One region of the Serratia sp. Nf2 genome, then DNA from elsewhere that is predicted to be linked to it. Evidence: predicted binding sites of a transcription regulator. Region 1 holds the regulator's gene; the other holds the start of a gene.

The links. Region 1 encodes CRP, which controls carbon source genes, mostly activating them, when cyclic AMP is high. Its sites were predicted from a motif close to ATGTGANNNNNNTCACAT; they were not measured.
Region 2: a site for CRP is predicted at 1,954-1,971, ahead of deoC (deoxyribose-phosphate aldolase). Genes of this name have one in related genera too.

The regions. Positions count from the first base shown of each region.
Region 1 is NZ_PYTW01000012.1:21,219-28,447, forward strand. It holds gene C9411_RS22435 (LysE family translocator) at 1-44, opposite strand, end outside; gene C9411_RS22440 (hydrolase) at 164-1,144, shown strand; gene C9411_RS22445 (YheU family protein) at 1,141-1,374, shown strand; gene C9411_RS22450 (phosphoribulokinase) at 1,526-2,395, shown strand; gene C9411_RS22455 (OsmC family protein) at 2,434-2,841, opposite strand; gene crp (cAMP-activated global transcriptional regulator CRP) at 3,224-3,856, shown strand; gene C9411_RS22465 (YccS/YhfK family putative transporter) at 3,907-5,985, shown strand; gene C9411_RS22470 (aspartate aminotransferase family protein) at 6,026-7,229, opposite strand, start outside.
Region 2 is NZ_PYTW01000009.1:64,088-71,316, forward strand. It holds gene deoR (DNA-binding transcriptional repressor DeoR) at 316-1,080, opposite strand; gene deoC (deoxyribose-phosphate aldolase) at 1,231-1,911, opposite strand; gene C9411_RS19045 (hypothetical protein) at 2,125-2,961, shown strand; gene ybjG (undecaprenyl-diphosphate phosphatase) at 2,999-3,604, opposite strand; gene C9411_RS19055 (phosphatase PAP2 family protein) at 3,610-4,344, opposite strand; gene C9411_RS19060 (5'-methylthioadenosine/S-adenosylhomocysteine nucleosidase) at 4,491-5,336, shown strand; gene eco (serine protease inhibitor ecotin) at 5,477-5,989, shown strand; gene C9411_RS19070 (LysR family transcriptional regulator) at 6,045-6,950, opposite strand; gene C9411_RS19075 (four-carbon acid sugar kinase family protein) at 7,011-7,229, shown strand, end outside.

The DNA.
Region 1 (7,229 bases):
ACCCACAGGAAGCCCAGCATCGAAAGGAATAAACTCGGTTCCATGGCACGGGTGCTCCTCACCCACGGCGCTTTTTTGCAGTATCATTGTTAATTCTTGGTATTGAAGCTAACAGTGCGCTAGGGATCTCACAATAGCCGCCCACAACATTTTTACTCAGCCTATGCCTAACACCTTTCGCCCTCTGACCGGGGCCAGTAACCCGCACCTGCAAACGCTGTTGCCGCGGTTGGTGCGCCGCCGCGTGTTATTGAAACCGCATTGGCAACGGCTGGAATTGCCCGACGGCGATTTCGTCGATCTCGCCTGGAGCGAAGATCCGGCGCAGGCGCGCGACAAACCGCGTGCGGTGCTGTTCCACGGCCTGGAAGGCAGCTTCTACAGCCCCTACGCGCATGGCCTGCTCAACGCCTGGCGTGAGCGTGGCTGGCTCGGCGTGGTGATGCACTTTCGCGGCTGCAGCGGCGTGCCCAACCGCAAGCAGCGCATCTACCACTCCGGTGAAACCGAAGATGCGCGCTTCTTCCTGCGCTGGCTACGTGACCGCTACGGCGAGGTGCCGACCGCGGCGGTAGGCGTTTCGCTCGGCGGCAACATGCTGGCCTGCTATCTGGCGCAGCAAGGCGCCGACAGCTTGCTGCAGGCGGCAGTGGTGGTCTCGGCGCCGCTGATGCTGGAGCCTTGCGCCTACCGCATGGAGCAAGGCTTCTCCCGCGTTTATCAGCGCTACCTGCTGGGGCAGCTGAAACAAAACGCCACCCGTAAGCTGTTGCACTACCCGGACACTCTGCCGCTCAAGCTGTCACAGCTGAACGGCTTGCGACGCATCCGCGAATTCGACGACGCCATCACCTCACGCATTCACGGCTTCAGCGACGCTATCGACTATTATCGCCGCTGCAGCGCCCTGCCGCTGTTGCCGGCTGTCCAGACGCCGCTGCTGATCATCCATGCGAAGGACGATCCCTTCATGACCCATGAGGTGATCCCCGACGTCGCCGGCCTGCCGCGCAATATTGAATATCAGTTGACCGAGTTCGGCGGCCACGTCGGCTTTGTCGGCGGCACGCTGAAAAAACCGCACATGTGGCTGGAGCATCGCATTCCGGCCTGGCTTTCCCCTTATCTGGACATCCCGACGTGATCATTCCCTGGCAAGAACTGGCAACCGACACCCTGAACAGCCTGATCGAATCCTTTGTGCTGCGCGAAGGCACCGATTACGGCGAGCACGAACGCTCGCTGGAACAGAAGGTGGAGGACGTGCGCCGCCAGCTGAAAAACGGCGAAGTGGTGCTGGTGTGGTCGGAACTGCACGAGAGCGTCAACATCATGCCGCGCGGCCAGTTCCGCGCCGGGCAGGAAGAAATTTAGTGGCGATCGGTTCTATGACTGACGGAAAAAATCAGGTAACAATGGGGCATTGCAAACCAGCGCGCGCCATTTTTTCCTGACATAGAGAGCGTCAACAAGAGCCACAATAATCCCCTGACCCCGGCGCATTCAACACGGAGTGACAACCACCATGTCTGCCAAACATCCCGTTATCGCGGTGACCGGTTCCAGCGGCGCCGGTACCACCACCACCAGCGTGGCGTTCCGCAAAATATTCCAACAGCTCAACATTCGCGCCGCCGAGTTGGAGGGTGACAGCTTCCACCGCTACACCCGGCCGGAAATGGACGCGGCGATCCGCAAGGCGCGCGATCTGGGCAGACACATCAGCTATTTCGGCCCCGAGGCCAACGACTTCGGCCTGCTGCAGCAGAGCTTTATCGACTACGGCAAGAACGGCACCGGCCGTTCGCGCAAGTATCTGCACACCTACGACGAAGCGGTGCCCTACAATCAGGTGCCGGGTACCTTCACCCCGTGGGAACCGCTGCCGGCGCCGACCGACGTGCTGTTTTACGAGGGGCTGCACGGCGGCGTGGTCACCGAGCACCACGACGTGGCAAACCACGTCGATCTGCTGGTCGGCGTGGTACCGATCGTCAACCTGGAGTGGATCCAGAAACTGATCCGCGATACCGGCGAGCGCGGTCACTCTCGCGAAGCGGTGATGGACTCGGTGGTGCGTTCGATGGAAGATTACATCAACTACATCACGCCGCAGTTCTCGCGCACCCACATCAACTTCCAGCGCGTGCCGACGGTGGACACCTCCAACCCGTTCGCCGCCAAGGCGATTCCCTCACTGGACGAAAGCTTCGTCGTGATCCACTTCCGCGGGCTGGATCAAATTGACTTCCCCTATTTGCTGGCGATGCTGCAGGGCTCGTTTATCTCGCACATCAATACGTTAGTGGTGCCGGGTGGCAAGATGGGGCTGGCGATGGAACTGATCATGGCGCCGCTGGTGCAGCGGCTGCTGGAAGGCAAGAAGATCGAATAAACGCGTTGAGCGCGGCGCCGGGCCGCGCTCCGTCTCGATTACGCCGGGTGGCGGATCTCGAAACTGTGGGTCACCGTGGCGGCCTTGTTAAGCATCAACGCCACCGAGCAGTATTTCTCTGCCGACAGGTTCACCGCACGCTCGACGATCTTGTCGGTCAGGTCCTGGCCGGTAACGATGAAATGCAGGTTGATATGGGTGAACAACCGCGGGGCTTCTTCACGGCGCTCGGAGGTCAGCTTCACCTCACAGTCGCGCACGTCGTTGCGCCCTTTTTGCAGGATGGACACCACGTCGATCGCGCTGCAGCCGCCCACCGACATCAGCACCATCTCCATCGGGCTGGGCGCTTTATCGCCGGCGTTGCCATCCATCAGCACCTGGTGGCCGGAGGCCGATTCACCCAAAAACGTTAACCCTTCCACCCATTTAACTCTTGCCTGCATTCTGGTCACTCCGGTTAATTTCTTAAAATCAGGGTACGCTTTCGCATAGAAACAGGCAACGTAACCTGATGCTAATCATGCTGAAGCGAGACAACACGAGACACCCGCCTTACTCTGTGCTACAAACAGAGCCGCAATAAATCTTTCCGGGACACTGAATTTCAGGGAAACGCCCAGAGAAAGGCTCCTTTACCGGTATGTTAACAGAATGTAGCTTGCAGCGCTTACGGCAAGTTAATATGCTAGAGCGACAGCGTATTTTTATGACACGCCTCAAAACTTGCCGGTAGCCCTCGCTCATGACTGCGGCTACAGGCGGGTTTTACAGGGAACTCTGACCCCTGTGACACAAGGCAGCGATAACAACAGAGGATAACAGCGAATGGTTCTCGGCAAACCGCAAACAGACCCTACTCTCGAATGGTTCCTGTCTCATTGCCATATCCACAAATATCCATCGAAGAGTACGCTGATTCACCAAGGTGAAAAGGCCGAAACGCTTTACTACATCGTGAAAGGCTCCGTCGCGGTGCTGATCAAGGATGAAGAAGGTAAAGAGATGATCCTGTCCTACCTCAACCAGGGGGATTTCATCGGCGAGCTCGGATTGTTCGAAGAAGGCCAGGAGCGCAGCGCCTGGGTTCGCGCGAAAACCGCCTGTGAAGTGGCCGAAATTTCCTACAAGAAATTCCGTCAGCTGATCCAGGTGAACCCGGACATCCTGATGCGTCTGTCCGCCCAAATGGCAAGCCGCCTGCAGGTCACTTCCGAAAAAGTGGGCAACCTCGCCTTCCTGGACGTGACCGGCCGCATCGCGCAAACCCTGCTGAATCTGGCGAAGCAACCCGACGCCATGACTCACCCGGACGGCATGCAGATCAAGATCACCCGTCAGGAGATCGGCCAGATCGTCGGCTGCTCGCGTGAAACCGTTGGCCGTATTCTGAAAATGCTGGAAGATCAAAACCTGATTTCCGCCCACGGCAAAACCATTGTCGTCTACGGCACCCGTTAATCCCTGAAGAAACGGCGCAATCTGCGCCGTTTTTTTGTCTGCTTTCTGCCATGTGGCGCCGCCTGATCTACCACCCGGAAATCAACTACGCACTGCGACAAACGCTGGTGTTGTGCCTGCCGGTGCTGTTCGGCCTGCTGATAGGCCAGCTACAGCTCGGCCTGATGTTCTCTCTGGTGCCCGCCTGCTGCAATATCGCCGGTCTGGACACACCGCATAAGCGCTTCTTTAAACGTCTGATCGTCGGCGGTTCGCTGTTCGCCTTCAGCAGCGTGCTGCTGCAACAGGCCATGTTGTGGCACGTGCCGCTGCCGGCGCTGATGCTGGGCCTGGCACTGCTGCTCGGCGTCACCGGTGAAATCAGCCCGCTGCACGCCCGGCTGTTGCCGGCGGCGCTGGTGGCCGCCATCTTCGCCCTCAGCACGGCCGGTACGGTGCCTCTCTGGCAGGCGCCGCTGCTGTACGCCATCGGCACCGCCTGGTACGGCTTATTCACTTGGTTCTGGTTCAAGCTGTGGAAAGAGCAGCCGATGCGCGAGACGCTCAGCCAGCTCTACCTGGAACTGGCGGACTATTTCGAAGCCAAATACTCGCTGCTGACCCAGCATATTGATCCGCAAACCGCGCTGCCGCCGCTGCTGGTGCGCCAGCAAAAGGTGATGGATCTGATCAGCCTTTTGTACCAACAGCTTAATTTCCTGCCGCACGCCAACAACCTCGAGCAAAAGCGCCTGCAGCGCGCCTTTCAGGTGGCGATGGATCTGCAGGAGCACATCACCGTCAGCCTGCATCTGCCGGAAGAGGTGCAAAAGCTGGTGGAGCAGAGCCAGGCCGAAGCGATCATTCGCCGCAATGCTCAGGTGATCGCCGGCCGGCTGCGCGTGGTGGCGCACGATATTCTCTACCATCAACATTCGAAGCGCTTCTCCATGACCCACGAGCTGGCGGCGCTGGAAAAAATGGCGGCGCAGCATCCCGATAACCCGGTCGGCCAGTTTTGTTATTACCACTTCAGCCGCATCGCCCGCCTGCTGCGTACCCAGCATCCGTTGTACCGCCGCGATCTGATGCCCGGCCAACACCGCCTGCCGTTTTGGCCGGCGCTGGCCAGCTACCTGTCGTTCAAATCCACCGCCCTGCGCAACGCCGCACGGCTGGGCGTGACGCTGGCGATCGGCAGCAGTCTGGGCGCGGTGTTTAACCTGCCGAAGCCTTACTGGATCCTGCTCACCATCATGCTGGTAAGCCAAAACGGGTATAACGCCACCCGGGTGCGCATTCAGCACCGTGCGCTGGGCACGATTGCCGGGCTATTGCTGGCGGCCGGGCTGCTGCAGCTGCAGTTGCCGGAAGGCGAAACGCTGAGCATCATGTTGGTGATCACGCTGCTGGCCTACCTGGTTTCGCGCAAGAACTACGGGCTGTCGGTGATTGGCTTTACGGTCACGGCGGTTTACACCCTGCAGCTGCTGGCGCTGAACGGCTCGCATTTTCTGGTGCCGCGCCTGATCGATACGCTGATCGGCTGCGTGCTGGCGTTCGGCGGCACCATTTGGCTGTGGCCGCAGTGGCAAAGCGGGCTGCTGCGCAAGAATGCCCATCAGGCGCTGGAGAACGATCAAGCCGCGCTGCGGCTGATGCTGAAGCAACCGGAACCGGACGCCACCGCGTTGGCCTATACTCGCATGCAGGTTAACCAGGCGCACAACGCGCTGTTCACCTCGCTCAATCAGGCGATGCAGGAGCCGGGGTTCGCGTCGAACTATCTGGCGGACATGCGGCTGTGGGTCACTCACAGCCAGTTCATCGTCGAACACCTGAACGCCATGACCATTCTGGCGCGCGAGCACTACATGCTGACGCCGAAACTGGCGGAAGCGTATCTGCAAACCTGTGAAATCGCGCTGCAAAGCTGCCAGCAGCGGTTGGAATACGACGGCCCGAGCAGCGGCAACAGCGGCATCATGCAGCCGCCGGATCTGCATCCGGACATGCCCGTCACCGAGATGGAGCGCCACCTGCGGCGCATTTTGTCGCACCTGAGCGTGATGCACACCATTTCGTCGCTGGCCTGGCGCCAGCGCCCGCACCACGGCATTTGGCTCAAGCGCAAACTGCGCGATCAATAAGGGCGCGGCATGCCGCGCCCCGTTATATGCCGCGCGGGCTTCAGGCGTTGATCACATCCTGCACCGCCAGCTCGAACAGCGCCATGCCGGCCTCGATATCCTGCAGCTCCACCACCAGCGACGGCGCGAAACGGATCACGTTCGGCCCGGCGTTGAGGATCATCAACCCACGCGCGGCGGCGGCGGTGAGGAAGTCGCGCGCTCTGCCGTGATAATGCGGCGTCAGCTCGGCGCCAATCAGTAACCCCATGCCGCGAATCGCGGTGAAAATACCGTATTTATCACCGATATGCTGCAAAGCCTGCACATACAGCGCATGACGCTGCTCGATGCCGCTCAGCACCTCCGGCGTATTGATCACGTCCAGCGCCGCCTCCGCCACCGCGCAGGCCAGCGGGTTGCCGCCGTAGGTGGTGCCGTGGGTGCCCACCTGCATCACCGACGCAATTTCTTCGGTTGTCAGCATGGCGCTGACCGGGAAACCGCCGCCCAGCGCCTTGGCGGTGGTGAGAATGTCCGGCGTCACGCCATAATGCATATAGGCGAACAGTTTGCCGCTGCGCCCCATGCCGCTTTGCACTTCGTCGAACACCAGCAGCGCCTGATGTTGATCGCAAAGCTCGCGCACGCCTTTGAGGAAGCCGGCGTCGACCGGCGTAATACCGCCCTCACCCTGAATCGGCTCCATCACCACCGCGCAGGTATGATCGTCCATCACCGCCTTCACCGCCGCCAAATCGTTGAACGGCACGTGCACGATGTCGGCCGGCTTCGGCCCGAACCCGTCAGAGTATTTGGCCTGCCCGCCCACCGACACGGTGAACAGCGTGCGGCCGTGGAACGCGTTATAGAAGGCGATGATTTTGGTTTTGTACGGACTGTGGCGGGTGATGGCGTAATGGCGCGCCAGTTTGAACGCCGCCTCGTTGGCCTCTGCGCCGGAGTTGGCGAAGAACACCCGGTCGGCAAAGGTGGCGTCGATCAGTTTGCTTGCCAAGCGCAGCGCCGGTTCATTGGTGAAGACGTTGCTGGTATGCCACAAAGTCTCGCCCTGGCGTTTGAGCGCCTCGACCAGCGCCGGGTGGCAGTGTCCCAGCGCCGTCACCGCGATGCCGCCGGAAAAATCGATGTACTCTTTTCCCTGCTGATCCCAGACCCGGCTGCCTTTGCCGCGCACCGGCACAAACTGGGCGGGTGCATAAACAGGCAGGATCACCTGGTCAAAGGTGCTGCGGCTCACTGCG
Region 2 (7,229 bases), on a different contig from region 1:
TATAAATAACAGATAGCTAACAGGTATTGGCGAGATTTGCTGCAATCGCGTAAACCGCCGTTTATTTAAACATCCCGGCCTTTGGCGAGATTTATCATATAAAAGCCATAAATAGTCGTTAATTCGCGCAGCCGACAGCGTGTTTAGCCTGTGAGAAAATAATCACTCAGGTGACCTGTTGCATTTTATTAACCTGATGTTGCGTGCGGATAAGCGAAAAACGCGAATCGATTGCGCATTATTTGTTCATTTCCGGGCGGGGAAATAAGGGGATTGCAGCGGTGCGCCGCCGGTTTCGACGGCGCAGAAGGCGGATTAATAGCGGGTAGCGATGGCGTTATCGTTGAAGAACGCCATGAAGTCGGCGTCCGGTTGGCGGTCGCTGATCACCCGATCGAACTGCGTCAGGGGGCCGATGCAGGCCGGTTTGGTTTTGCCGAACTTGCTGTGATCCGCCACCAGGATCTTTTGCTGCGCCATCGCCATGGCGCGATGCTTCATCTCCAGCTCGTCGAAGTTGAAGCAGGTGGCGCCGTGCTGCAGGCTGAGGCCGGCGGCGGAAATAAAGGCGATGTTCGGGCAGATGTGATCGAGCTCGTTGCGGCCACCGACGCTGGAAAAGATGTAGTTGTTCGGCTTGAACTCACCGCCGCACAGGACCACTTTGCAGTTCGGTTTGTCCTGCAGTGCCAGGAAGGTGTTCAGCGAATGACAGACGGCGGTGAAGGCCAGCTCGTCGGCAATGGCGTCAATGATCGCCGGGGTAGTGGTGCCGCAGTCGAAAAACACCGTGTCGTTTTCGTTGATCAACGGCGCCGCCAGCAGGCCGATGCGCCGTTTCTCCGTCACCTGCTTGGCTTTTTGATCGGAAACAAAGTAGTTGGTCACGCCGTTGCTGCGCGGATCGGTCACCACGTAACCGCCGAGCAGCACCACCGTCGCCGGTTCGGCGCTCAGATCGCGGCGAATGGTCATCTCCGAGACCCCCAGCAGCGCGGCGGCTTCTTTCAGGTGGATCTTGTCAGCGCGTTTTAACGCCTGAACTAGCCGGTTGATACGTTCTTCGCGCCGCGTTTCCATAGGTCCGTCTTCCCACAGGTGATAGAGGTAAAGGGCGTGCCGGCATTTCCGGCTAAACACAACGATGCGGGGCAATATCGGGCCGCCTTGGCCGCCCGTATTGTCCCGCATCGTTGTGTATTGGCTATGCCCGTCAGGGCATGCCGACGATCAGTAGCTGCCCGCCGCCGGCTGGGCGCCGGAAACGATGGCGACGCCGGAGCTGGTGCCGATACGCGTGGCGCCGGCTTTGATCATCTTCTCGGCGGTGGCGCGATCGCGCACGGCGCCGGAAGCTTTCACGCCCATTTCGCTGCCCACGGTCTCGCGCATCAGTTTGACGTGCTCTTCCCGAGCGCCGCCGGTGCTGAAGCCGGTGGAAGTTTTCACGAAGGCCACATCGAGTTCGCGACACATTTCACAAACCTGGACGATCTGCGCATCGCTGAGCAGGCAGGTTTCCAATATTACCTTCAACGGGATCGCCGCGCAAACCTCGCGCACGGCGGCGATGTCGGCTTTCACTTCGTCCAGCAGGCCGCTTTTCAACCAGCCGACGTTGATCACCATATCGATCTCTTGCGCGCCGGCGGCGATCGCCGCTTTGGCTTCAAAGGCTTTGGCGACGGTAAGACCGGCACCCAGCGGGAAACCGATCACCGAGCAGACTTTCACGGTGCTTTCCTGCAGCAGTTGGGCCGCCAGCGGCACGTAGCCGGAGTTGACGCATACGGCATAGAAGTTGTGCTGCTGCGCTTCTTCACACAGTTTGGCGATCTGCATTTCGGTGGCGTCCATCGCCAGCAGGGTGTGGTCAACGTAGCTGGCGTAATCGATGTTTTCGATGGTCATCGCGGTTCCTTAGTGAGGTTAAGACAGTAAACGGGGTGAGTAATGTGAAAATAATAACATTTCGATACCGATAAACCTAGTGGTGTTTAAAAAATGTCGATCAGATCGTCGATATGATGCCGTTATGCATATACATTAAGGATGGTTGTTTTGTTATTTAAATAACATTTTAGGGCTCGCGGCCTGCGCGAGCGAAACGTCGAGGGAAAAAAGATGAAGATCAACATCGATCTGGCTCCTGAAGCTTTCGGGGCGCAGCGGCAGGAACTGTTCCGCAACGCGGATTTCGCGGTGAGTGCGCATCGCTGCGCAAAACGCGGGCCGATGCTGACGCTGGCGAACAGCCGTGGCGCGCTGACGGTTTTACCGTACCAGGGCCTCGCGATCTGGGATGCCGAGTTTGACGGTTACTCACTGAAGTCGGGCCGCCGCAGCGTGCGGGGCGCAGGAAAAAAGCGCGCTGACGATGCCGCGTTCTATCCCGCCTGGTCGGGTCAGGACCCGGCGCCGCCACAGATGCAGCGCGTGTGGCTGCAGCTGGTAGGCGATGAGTTGGCGTTGCACGGTGAGGGCGAGCGGTTGGGTGGCCATTGGCGCATCGGCCCGGCGCTGCGTCTGGCGGCGCAGAGCGCGCAGTTCGCCATAGAGATGAAGGTCACCAACCTGGACGAGCGGCCGCAGCCGCTGCGCTATGTTTGCTGTCTCAACTACGATTGCATTCCCGACGCGGTATTCCGCCAGAATCTGCCGACACCGGCTTTGATAGGGGATGCGATCGGGCAGGAGCTGCTGTGCTCTGACGATCTGACGCGTTACGTGGATCAGGCCGAGTTTTTTATGCTGGCGCCGCAAGGCCGGCGCTATGTGACGCGCTTCGCCACCGGGCAATTCAACTATGGTCTCCGGCGCATCGCCGTTCAGGGCAACCGGCGGCTGCTGGCTTTTATCCAGCCGGCGAACTGTCGGCCGAACGCGCCGGAAGGGGAGGCGGGAGTGATGCTGGGAGCGGGAAAAACGCGGGCGTTTTGTGTGACCACCGGCGTGGTGTGAAATCACGGGGCGGTAACGCCCCGGTCATGTTGTGCGGTTACTCTTTCACCCAGCCGCGACGGATGGCGAAGGCGAACAGGAAGCGATACAGGCGCGACAGCTTGTCAGCGAGGATATCGCCGAACAGATTCCACACCAGCTGAGCGAACAGGCAGCCGACCAGGCCGAGCAGGAAACCGCCGACCATATCCAGCGGCCAGTGCACGCCGAGGTAAACGCGTGACCAGGCGATGCCGACGGCGACAATCATCAGCAGCGCACCGGACCAGACTCGGTGCCAGAACAGGAACGCCAGCGCAAAGGTAAAGATGGCGGTGCCGTGATCGCTGGGGAACGAACTGTCCGGCGCGTGCGCCAGGAAGGTATAACCCACGCCGGCGACGAACGGGCGCTCATGCGGCAGCAGCGCGCCGATAGTGGAGGCGGCAAGCATGGCGAACAGCAGCGCGATCGTGGTTTTCGCCACCACTTCGCGCTGTGAAACCAGCTGGCTTCGCGGCCCCCACAGCCACAGGCCGACGATCAGCAGCGGCACGATAATGATAAGATCGCGTGCCAAAAAGGTGGCGAAATCGATCATCCACTCGGGAGACGCCGGGGTCGCATTGATCCAGGCGAAAAGAACATGGTTTAACTGCTCCATAACCGTTACCTCATCTTGCGGCACCAATAGCCGCTAACCATCCAATAAATAGCCAACTGGCTTAACCAAACCCACCAACCCGCCCACAGGTTATGGGTAAGAAAATGTGCGCCGCGCATGATCTGACCAAAGCCCATCAACATGCCGAGCACAATACCGCCGCACCAGCACCACCAGGCCAGGCGCGGGCGCTGCGGATAAAACAGGAAAAACAACGCCATGATCGCGAAACCGCTCGAGGCGTGCCCGCCGGGAAAACAGCGACCGGGGCCCGGCAGTGCCGGCACCGCGCCGAACAGCGGGAAGGACATCGCCTTGCCGCCGTACTCGATCAGATCCCACGGACAGGAGTGCGCGCTGGTGGCTTTGAGAATGCCCACCACCAGCGGGCCGATGCCGAGAAGCAACATGCTGACAATCAGGCGCGCGCTGCGGCGATAGATGCCCCAAAACAGCGCCAGCACCGCCCCGACGATCACTATTTGTTTCAGCAGGCGGTGGTTGATCAGGTCCAGCCAATAATTGTTTTGCCACGGGAAATGCCCGCTGGCGGCATCGTACCAATAATTGCTGATCGCCCAGTCCAGCTGTTCGTTGCGGGAGAGCCACAGGAACACCAACCCGCTGATCAGCAGGCCAAAAACTTGCCAACGGTAAAAGGATGTCGGCAGGGAGTAAAGGGCGGTTGTCTTAATTTGCGGTGCCGTTGAGGATTGATTTAATGATGATTCTGGATTCACGCGCAGGCTCGGTGACAGGATTGAATAGCGCCACTGTAATAATTCTGTCTTAAGAAAACCTTAGTCCGCCGGTAAGAAAACCCTATCCGAGGCCACCGCCTTCGGCTAAGGTAATCGTTTGCTTTTTTCGGGATGAGAGGGTGGTGATGAAGAATAAAGCGCGTGTCTTACTGTTGGCGGCCGCCGGTGCGGCCTTTTCCCCGCTGAGCTTTGGCCAACCTACGGCCGTCGGGCCGATCGTGGTGCAGGGCGCCATGCCGGTAGAGGCGGAACGTTTCGCCCAGCGGTTGGAGAACCCGCGCGAGGAGCAGATTGGCGGCTGGCGCTTTTGGCACGGCACCGTAGACGGCTACCCGGTGGTGGTGTCGGAGACGCTGAAGGGCATGTCCAACGCCGCGGCGGCCACGGCGATCGCCGCCACGCAGTTTCACCCGGTGGCGATCATCAACCAGGGTACCGCCGGCGGCCATGATCCGGCGCTGAAAGTATATGACATCGTGCTGGGCAAATATTCGGTCAATCTCGGGGCGTTCAAAACGCCGGCCAAGGCGTTGGGGGAAGGCAGCGACTCGCGGCAGTGGCAGCCGATGGATCTGTTGGCTTCCAAAGGCAGCGCCGGCGAGGACAAAAAGGCGCACAGCCTGCGTCAGTTTCCCGCCGACCCCAACCTGCTGGCGATTGCGCAAAGCGTTAAGGGCGATTACCGACAGGGCAAGGTCGTGGAAGGGGTGATCGGCTCGGCCGACGTGTGGAACAGCGAGCTGGACCGCATTCGCTATTTTCACGACCGCTATCAGACGTCGGTCGAAGAGATGGAGACCGCCTCCGCCGCGCAGATCGCCGGCGAATTCAAGGTGCCGTTCGTCGGCATTCGCGTGTTGTCCAACAACATCACCAATCAGGGCAAATACGATCCGCAAACCGGGCTGGCATGCCAGGATTATGTCTATCAGGTGGTGAAGGCCTATGTTGCCAACCTGAAGAAACGCTGAGTCATTGCTCCGGTTAATCGACGATATCAGGCGATTGTCACTATTGAACGCCTATTGTAAAGAAGATTAAACCTGTGGCGGGCTTGGCTGTAGTGTATTAGTTTATAGGCGGATTATTTGACAACGTGTAGGGATAAAACATGAACAAGGCATCCGTTGTATTTTCTGGCCTGCTGATGGCCGTTTCCGCCGGCGCCATGGCGGCTACCTCTGGCGATGATGCGGATATCAGCAAACAGCCACTGGAAAAGGTCGCGCCTTACCCGAAAGCCGAGAAGGGCATGAACCGCCAGGTGATCTACCTGCCGAAGCAAGAGCACGAAGAGAACTACAAGGTGGAGCTGCTGATCTGCAAGACGCTGGAAGTGGACTGCAACCGCCACATGATTGGCGGCACGCTGGAGACCAAAACCCTCTCCGGCTGGGGCTATGACTACCTGGTGCTGGAGAAGCTGTCCGATCCGGCCTCCACGCTGATGGGCTGCCCGGACAACACCAAGACCAAGCAATTTATCGCCGCCAACCTGGGTGATGCTGCGATGCAGCGCTACAACAGCCGCCTGCCGATCGTCGTGTATGCGCCAAAAGACGCGGAAGTGAAATATCGCATCTGGAAAGCCGAAGACACCGTAAGCCAGGCCGAACAGAAGTAATCGCCGCCTGACGTCGCTCCGCTTGCCGTGCGCGGCAGGCGGAGACTTTTCCCCGTTACGCTTTCCCTTCGCTCGCCAACACCGCCCGTTCGGTTTCTTCCCCCATGGCGATCAGCCAATCCAACACCGTTGAGAATATTGCATCGTCCTGGCCGTCGGCCTGGGTCATCAGCACGTAATCCGTCCCGTCAGGCGCAAAGCCATAGGGCGCCACCAGCGCGCCGTTGACGATATCATCCGCCACCAGCGCCAACGGGCCGATGCCGATACCGGCGCCGGCGACCGCCGCTTGCAGGCTGAGATAGAAATGTTCGAAACGCAGCTCGTTGCCCGGCCGGATCTCGATGCCGCTGTGGGTGCACCAGTCGCGCCAGGCGTGCGGGCGCGTCTCGGTGTGGAGCAGGGTACCGCGCAGTTCACGCCCCGTCGCGGCATGCTCCCGGCGGCAAACCGGGCCGACTCGTTCTTTGAGGAACGGGCGGGTGACCACGTCATCGGCGATCGGGAAATCGTTGCGGCGAATCGCCAGATCGATGCCCTCGCGCGAGAAGGCGACGGCGCCGCCGGCGGAGACCAGCTGCAGATCGCGCTCTTTCCCTACCGCCTGCTGCAAACCGGCCAGTCGCGGGATCAGCCAGCGGATCAGAAAGGTCGGCTCGCAGGAGATCACCAACGGGCGATTCTGATGATGCCGACAGGCGCGGTCGATCGCCGACTGCAGGTTGTCCAGCCCCCGGCCGATCTCGCTTGCCAGCTCTTGCGCCTGCGGCGTCGGATGCACCATGCGGCTGGTGCGTTGAAACAGCGCGAATCCCAGGGTCTGCTCGAATTCGCGCACCGCGCGGCTGACGGCGCCGTCGGTGACGTTGAGAGATTTGGCGGCTTTCGACACGCTGCCGTACCGCACCGTAGCTTCGAAAGCCCGCAATACCGCCAGGTTAGGCAATCTTCGTTGACGCACTGTGCCCCCCCTTTTGATTGAGTTTTTGTCAACCATCGATACTACGCAAATCGTTTTTTATTGCCAGCCAAATCCGCCAAAGTGTGCATCACTTTCCACTTACGGGTAACTGCGATGATTGCCATTCTCGCCGATGATCTTACCAGCGCGCTCGACGGCGCGGCCCCGTTCGCCGCACGCGGACTGAATGCCTGCGTCATGCTGCGCCTGCCCGATGCCGCGTTGCAGGGCGCTGAGATCGTCGCCTTCGATTTAGATTCCCGCTTCGTTTCGCCGGAG